2 linked regions of the Posidoniimonas corsicana genome follow. Each later gene encodes a partner of the first gene's protein in a complex. Links are inferred from orthologs where the notes say so. Each region holds a gene or a part of one and is shown on either strand. Other genes may lie near its edges.

Region 1 (3,778 bases):
GCCGGGCGACCATGTTGGCCATGGCGTCGTGGGCGCGGTCGGCGTCGGCCTCCATCTGCCCGCGCGAGGGGCGGCTCCGCTCCTCGTAGTCGTCGGGCAGGTTGTCCGCCATGTTGATCAGGCGTTCAAAGTCGTCCTCGTTGTTGGCGTCCTCCTTGACGACCAGCTCACGCTCGCCGTCCTCGGCGCTCTCGTACTCCTCGGTCTGCGAGCTGCTGTCGGAGTCCTCGCTCGGCTCCACGAGGTCCAGGCAGGGGTTGTCCTCCATCTCCTGCTCGATGCGCTCCTGCAGCGCCATGATCGGCAGCTGCAGGATCTCCATCGACTGGATCATCCGCGGTGCAAGCACCTGCTTCTGAGCCAGCTGCATTTGTTGCCCGAGAGACAACCGCATAGGACTACCCGTTCCGACTTGAAGGACCAGCGGGCCGGGCCCTCCTGGGCGGCTCCGCGACGATAGAGGTAGCATACCCCTGGGAATTCCAGAAGGTCAAACGCCCGGCAACGCAATCGGGCGCAAGAGCCCGTACGGGGCAGCGCCCCGGCTGAGAAAGACTAGCTTATTCCGACCGGGTATCCGCGTGGCGGTAGCCGATTGCCCCGCTGCGGGCGTCTGGCGGCACGGGAACCAACGGTTGAGCCGCCTGTCTGGCTGGTCGACGCGTCTTCAGGGGCCCGCTAGGCGTTGCCGCCCGGCATCAGGCCCTCGAGCCCGGGCAGGTTCAGCCCGCCGGTGATCTCCTGCATCGCCTCGGCCTGACGCTGCTTGGCCTTGCCGAGGGCGTCGTTGATGGCGGCGGGCAGCAGGTCCTCGATCATCTCCTTCTCTTGCTTCTCGAGGAGCGACGCATCGATGCGCACGGCCAGGGCCTCGCCCTGCCCGTTGACATCCACCTCGATCAGGCCGCCGCCGGCGGCGCCGGTCACCTTGACCTGCTTGAGCTGTTCTTGGATGCCCTGCATCTTGCCGCCGAATTCCTGCGCCTGCTTCATGATGCCCGCGATGTTGCCAAGTCCCTTGAGCATGCTTCTCCTCCGGTAATCTTTGGTTGCGGCCGCGGCGCGGCCCGGGCTACTTCTCGCTGGCCGGCGGCACGTACTTGAGCTTCTCTTGCGGCACGTCGAACAGCTCCATCGCGGCTTGCACGAACGGCCGCTGCGCGATCTCCGCCTGGCGTTGACGACGCGTCATCCGCTGCGGCGCCGGGCCGTTGTCGGCGGGCGCGGCGGACTCGAACTCGACCGTCAGCCTCCGCCCGGCGCAGGACGAGAGCGCCGACTCGAGCTGCTGCTTGTGGTTGGGCTGCTCGCAGGTATCGCGGCTCATCGGACGGTCGAACCGCACCCGCACCCGGTTGGCGTCGATCGAGTCGACCGAGACCGCCATCGCGGCCAGGTTGCCGAGGATGCCGCCGACCTGCTCGGTCGTGGCCCGCCAGAGGCGCTTAAGACGCTCGCCGTCGAGCGTCTCGCCCATGGCGGGTTGGGGCGGCGGTTCCGCTACCGCGGTTGGAGCGATCGGCTGGCTGGGCCTGGTGTCCGACGCCGGCGGAGCCGTCGGCGTTTGCGATCCGGTGGACGCGGGTCGCGCCGCGGGCGAGGGTGTCGGGGCGGGCGACTCGCTGGTCTCGGGTGCTGGCGGCGCCGGTGGCGGGTCCGACGCGGCGCGGGGCGCCGGTGTGCTGTTCGGCGTTGGTCGGTCTGATTGCGCCGCGGGCGGCTGGGCGGTGGGCGCCGGCGGGCGTGGCGGCGTCGGGCCCGACGAGGTGGGCGCCGGTGACGGCGCAGGGCGTTTGGCCGGCGGATCGGCGGGGGGCGGCGGCGCGCCGTCGCGGAGGCTGGCCACCAGCGTGGCCAGGTCGTCGAGGTCTTCGAGGTGGCAGACCCGCACGATCGCCATCTCGGCCAGCGTGCGGGTGTGGACGCTCACCCGGAGCCGCGCGGCGGTCTCGTCGAGGACCTGCAGCACGGCCAGCAATGTCTGTGGCCCGAGCGTCTGGGCGAGCGATTGCAGTTCTTCCGATTGGCTCGGCAACGCGTACAACGCTGCGTCCGTCCCCGCTCCGACCGACACCGCCATCACGTCTCGGAAGTAGCCCAGCAGCTGGTCAAGCAATTGACCGACGTCCGCGCCGCCGGCGATCGCGCTGTGCAGCTCGCCCAGCGCCCCCGCGGCGTCGCGTTCGGCGAGCCGGCGGGCTAGGTCGCTGACCCTTTGGGCGGGCGCGATCCCTAGCAGCTGGTTGACGTCGTGGCCTGTGACCGAACCCTCGGAAACCGCCAGCAGCTGCTCGAGCAGCGACTGGCTGTCGCGCATCGAACCGGCGGCGCGCATCGCGAGGATCTGCAGCGCTTCGGCGTCGATGCCGACGCCCTCGGACTCGGCGATCTGCGCCAATCGAGTCTGGATAGCGGTCGACTCGATGCCGGCGAAGTCGAACCGCTGGCAGCGGGACAGGATCGTGATGGGGATCTTGTTCGGCTCGGTGGTGGCGAACACGAACTTCACATGCTCTGGCGGCTCTTCGAGCGTCTTCAGGAGGGCGTTGAACGCCTCCTTGGTGAGCATGTGCACCTCGTCGATGATGTACACCTTGAACCGCGCCCGGCTGGGGCGGATCGCCACGTTCTGCCGGAGCTGGCGGATCTCGTCGATGCCGCGATTACTGGCGCCGTCGATCTCCAGTACGTCGACATCGTCGCCGGTCGAAACGCTCCGGCAGACGTCGCACTGGTTGCACGGCGTGGCGGTCGGGCCCCCATCCGGGTTGGCCGTGCAGTTGAGCGCCTTGGCCAGGATCCGCGCGGCGGACGTCTTGCCGACGCCGCGGGCGCCGGTGAACAGGTACGCGTGCCCTATCCTGCCGGTGGCGATCGCCTGCTTAAGCGCCTGCGCGACGTGCCCCTGACCGATCAGCTCGTCAAAGGTCTGCGGGCGGTACCGCCGCGCTACGACGACGTACTCGTCGCGCGGAGGGTCTTGGGGGCCGGCAGGGGTTTCGGGCATGGCCGTGACTCCCGGCACTCTCGCGGCGGCCGGCTGTGGGAGGTGTACTGACGCCCGTGGGCGGAGCGCCCGGCGGCGAAAGACGAAAGCCGGGCCCACACTCTAGTAGGCCACGCCTCGACATCAAGAGTCGGCGGCGACGCGGCGGTCGGCGAGAGGCCCCCGCACCTGGTTCACAAACTTATGGCTGCTGCGTTTCCACCCTGACCAGGTTCGCATGATCCCCATCACAGGGACCCCTCGCCGGCCGCCCCGCAGGGCCGCCGTGTAGAGACGCATTATGCCCCACGCCACGCCGGGTAGTCAAAGGGTAGGTCGGCGGTTGCCCATCATTCCCCGACTGCCGGCACGCAAATTTTTACAGTTCTGACGCACCTTTTCTAACTGCAGCAGCCGCTAGAACGTGGCCGGCGGGCCTCGCTGTGGCCGTCCCCCGGGGCTACTCTTGGGCTTCGGCATACGCTTTGCGCATTGCCTCGGCCGCGGTGAAGTCCCGCACCTGCGACTCGGCGATCTGGGACTGCCGCTCGGCCTCGCTCATCTGCTCGGCGATCTCGGCAAGCCTCTCGTCGCTTGACTTGAGGGCAGCGGAGAGCTCGCGCTGCTCAGCCTGAAGCGACCTGAGTTGTTGCTTGATCTCGTCCAGCCGGGCCTTGGTTTGGGCGACCGACTGGGCCTTGGCCTCGGCCGCCTCGGCGGCGGCCTGCCGCACGGCCTGCGCGGCGCCGAGCGACTGGGCGACTTCCGTTTGGCTCGCCGCCCGCTGCTGCG
Region 2 (3,371 bases), 190 kb from region 1 along the record:
GCGTGGCCGGTGCGGGCGGACTCGACGATGGTCTCGACCGGGCGGCGGTTGCAGGCGGTGTAGTACTCGGTGATCATGCCGACGGCGATGCCCGACGCCAGGCCGGCCACCACGGCCAGCACCACGCCGTACCAGTGGAAGGTGGTCACCGTCGCGTCCAGCACGCTCTGCACCTGCACGCCGCCGGCGGGGATCATCGCCCAGATAGCGATCACGGTGCCCACCACCATAATTCCGCCGGAGACGAACATGCCCTTGTTCAGGCCGGCCTGGGGATCGCCCCCTTCCTCGGTCTTGACGAACGAGAAGCCGATGATTGACGCGACCGCGCCCACCACTGCGACCACCAACGGCAGCAGGATGCCGTTGATGCCGGCGCCGACGAGCGTCTCGCCGGCGACGACCACGCCGCCGTACCAGGCGACGCCAAGGATCATCGACGAGATAATCGCGCCGACGTAGCTCTCAAACAGGTCGGCGCCCATGCCCGCGACGTCGCCCACGTTGTCGCCCACGTTGTCGGCGATGGTGGCGGGGTTGAGCGGGTGGTCCTCGGGGATGCCGGCCTCAACCTTGCCCACCAGGTCGGCGCCGACGTCGGCCGCCTTGGTGAAGATGCCGCCGCCGACGCGGGCGAACAGCGCGATGGACGATGCCCCCAGCGAGAAGCCCGACAGGATGTTCAGCACCAGCATGGTCGCGGCGCCGCCGTCCAAGGAGCCCTCGTACATGTTCACGTACACCAAGAGCAGCCCGCCCATGCCGAGCAGCGCCAGGCCAACCACCGAGAGGCCCATCACCGATCCGCCGGCGAACGCCACCTGCAGCGCGGTGTTCAGGCCGCCCCGGGCGGCGGCGGCGGTGCGGGTGTTGGCCAGGGTGGCGGTCTTCATGCCGAAGAAGCCCGCCAGCCCGGAGCAGACCGCGCCGATCACGAACGACAAGGCGATCAGGCCATTCGACTCGGGGTTCTCCTGGCCGGCGCCCATCCGGTGGTTCACGTAGCCCAGCAGAGCCGCCACCACCACCACGAAAATGGCCAGCGTGCGGTACTCGCGGGAGAGGAACGCCATGGCGCCGTCGGCGACCCAGCCGCCGATCTTCTGCATCCGCTCGTCGCCGGGGTCCTGTTTGCGAACCCACGACGCGCGGTTCACCGCGTAGACCAACGCGGCGACCGCCACAACGGGAACTGCGTACAGAACAACACCACCCATGACGCGACTCCTGAGAATCGGATAAGAGAATTAATCGTCCGTGACTGGGAGGGCGGGCCCTCCGTCCTTTTGTCCACGCGGCAGTGAGAAGGCCGGGCAACCAGCGAGGAGCCGTCTGCCGCGGGCCAGTTAGCCGCTAACAAACCTAGGAGCGGGCAAACTACTCCACGCCGGCAAAGTATGTCAACAAGGCAAAAATCGGCCGATTGTAGACCGGAAAGCCGTTAATGCCCGCGCCGCTGCGCCCTCCACAGCCCGGTTAACCACGCCTGGACGAGGGTCGCCTGATTGGCGTTGCGGCCGAGGGCGGCCTCGGCGTCTAGGCACAGCTCCAGGCAGCGGACCGCGGTGTGCGGGTCGAGTTCCGCCCCCTCCTGGCCAGTCATCGCCCGGCGGTAGTGCCCCACCGCCGCGCCGATCAGCCCGGCCAGCCGGGCCCGTTTGGCGCTCGGTTCGGCGCCGCCCTCCGCCGAGAACGCGACCGCCTCGGCGGCGAGTCGGATGGGGTCGAACTGCGCCTTCGCGAGATACATGAGCAGCGTTTCAGAGAACTCGGCCGCCGCCGTGTCGCGCGCGGCGAGCGCCCGAGACACGCTCCCGCCCCCGGCCGCGGCCAGCCGGTCGGCGTCCTCGCCCTCCTCCAGCAGCCCCTCGTCACGCAGCACCCGCGCGACCGTGGCTTCCGCGAGCGGGCCGAACCGCACCACCTGGCACCTCGAACGGATGGTGGGCAATTGGCGGCTGAGGGAGCGGCCCACCAGGATCAGCAGCGAGCGGGGCGGCGGCTCCTCGAGGGTCTTGAGCAGGCAGTTGGCGCTCTCAACGTTCAGGTCGTCGGCGTCATCGATAATGGCCACCCGGCGGTCGCCCAGGAACGGCTTCAGCGCGATCTCGTGGCACAGCCCCTCCTGGTTGCGGTGCTCCTTGTCGCCGATGAACAGGTCGATCGGCAGCACCGACTTGCCCTCCGGACGCGCGACCTGGATCACGTCCGGGTGGTTGCCGGCCGCGAGCAGCCGGCACGACTCGCAGTGGCCGCAGGGGGAGAGCTCAGCGTCGGGCATGCCCTTGCACAGCAGCGCCGCGGTCAGCAGCCGCGCGAACGAGCGTTTCCCGACGCCGTCGGGCCCCACGAACAGGTAGGTGCTGGCCAGCCGATGGTGCGCTAGCGTGCGCCGGAACCGGCGGTAGACCTCCTCGTGCTCGTGAACGGTCAGCGGCATCCGTGCCCTCGCGACTAGGTGGCGGTCGCCTTGGCGGTGCGTGAGAGGACCACCGCCTCGCGGAGCTCGCGGAGCTTGATCGGCATCGCCAGGCAGCGGCGGTGGTCGGCGACTGCCGCGTGCGGCTTCCACGACTTCTGCGCCTCGTCGAGCAGCAGCACGGCGGGCAGGTCGCGGGTGGCGGTCTCCTCGCCGAAGTGGTTAAACATCTCGAGGGCGGATTGACCAAGCTCGCCCGTGCAGAACACGACGATCTCGGCGGTGGCGGGGTCGCTGCGGAAGCGGTCGAGCGCCCGTTCCGGGTCGCCCGTGACCAGCACCCGGTAGCCGTTGCGTTTGAACAACTCGCGGAGCACGTCTTGGCGTTTGATCGACGACTCGACGATCATCAGCTTGCGCGGCTCGCCATCGGGGCCCAGGCCCTCGGAGCCGACCGCACGGTCCTGCTTCTTCGCCTCGGCGCCCGACTCGGCCCGCTTGATGGCCAGCTTGAGGTCGGCGAACATCTCGGCCGGCGTCTGGTAGCGGCGTGCCGGGTCGAACTCGATCGCCTTGGAAATCGCCATCACCAGCGGAGCGGGGACTTCCGGCGCGATCGAGCCCAGCGGGGGGATCTCCTGGTAACGCGACTTCTGCAGCCGCTGCATGCGGTCGCGGGTCTCGGAGAGCGGGGGCCGTCCGCTCACCATCTGGTAGAGCATGCACCCGGCGAAGAAGATGTCGCTGCGGGTGTCGTCCTTCCGCATGCCGGTGGCCCGCTCGAGGCCGGCGTAGTCGATGGCGCGGGCGTTGGCCGCCTCGCCGTCGGCTACCTCTTCCTCCAGCGCAGCCAGACCGAAGTCGACCAGCATGGCGCGGCCGTCGCTCGACACCAGCACGTTGGACATCTTGAGGTCGCGGTGCGTGACGCCGACCTGGAACGCGCCGTTCA

What was found. Proteins that work in one complex are often made in the same cells at the same time.
Region 2: the proteins of dnaX (region 1) and holB are in contact, whole or in part, in a cryo-EM structure (PDB 8GIZ), measured with the Escherichia coli proteins. The link is inferred for Posidoniimonas corsicana from one-to-one orthologs.

Annotation. Positions count from the first base shown.
Region 1 is NZ_SIHJ01000001.1:2,936,145-2,939,922, reverse strand. Bases 541-3,434 are described here. They hold dnaX (DNA polymerase III subunit gamma/tau), read right to left. Parts: upstream 3,008-3,434; coding sequence 1,073-3,007; downstream 541-1,072. Other genes in these bases: KOR34_RS11265 (YbaB/EbfC family nucleoid-associated protein), read right to left, coding at 679-1,026. Also shown: rpoN (RNA polymerase factor sigma-54), read right to left, coding at 1-370; KOR34_RS11250 (WD40 domain-containing protein), read right to left, coding at 3,447-3,778. UniProt on the Escherichia coli protein: Part of the beta sliding clamp loading complex, which hydrolyzes ATP to load the beta clamp onto primed DNA to form the DNA replication pre-initiation complex.
Region 2 is NZ_SIHJ01000001.1:3,126,796-3,130,166, forward strand. Bases 442-3,371 are described here. They hold holB (DNA polymerase III subunit delta'), read right to left. Parts: upstream 2,441-3,371; coding sequence 1,442-2,440; downstream 442-1,441. Other genes in these bases: KOR34_RS12085 (V-type H(+)-translocating pyrophosphatase), read right to left, coding at 442-1,217; KOR34_RS12095 (serine/threonine-protein kinase), read right to left, coding at 2,455-3,371. In the rest of the region: more of KOR34_RS12085, read right to left, coding at 1-441. UniProt on the Escherichia coli protein: Part of the beta sliding clamp loading complex, which hydrolyzes ATP to load the beta clamp onto primed DNA to form the DNA replication pre-initiation complex.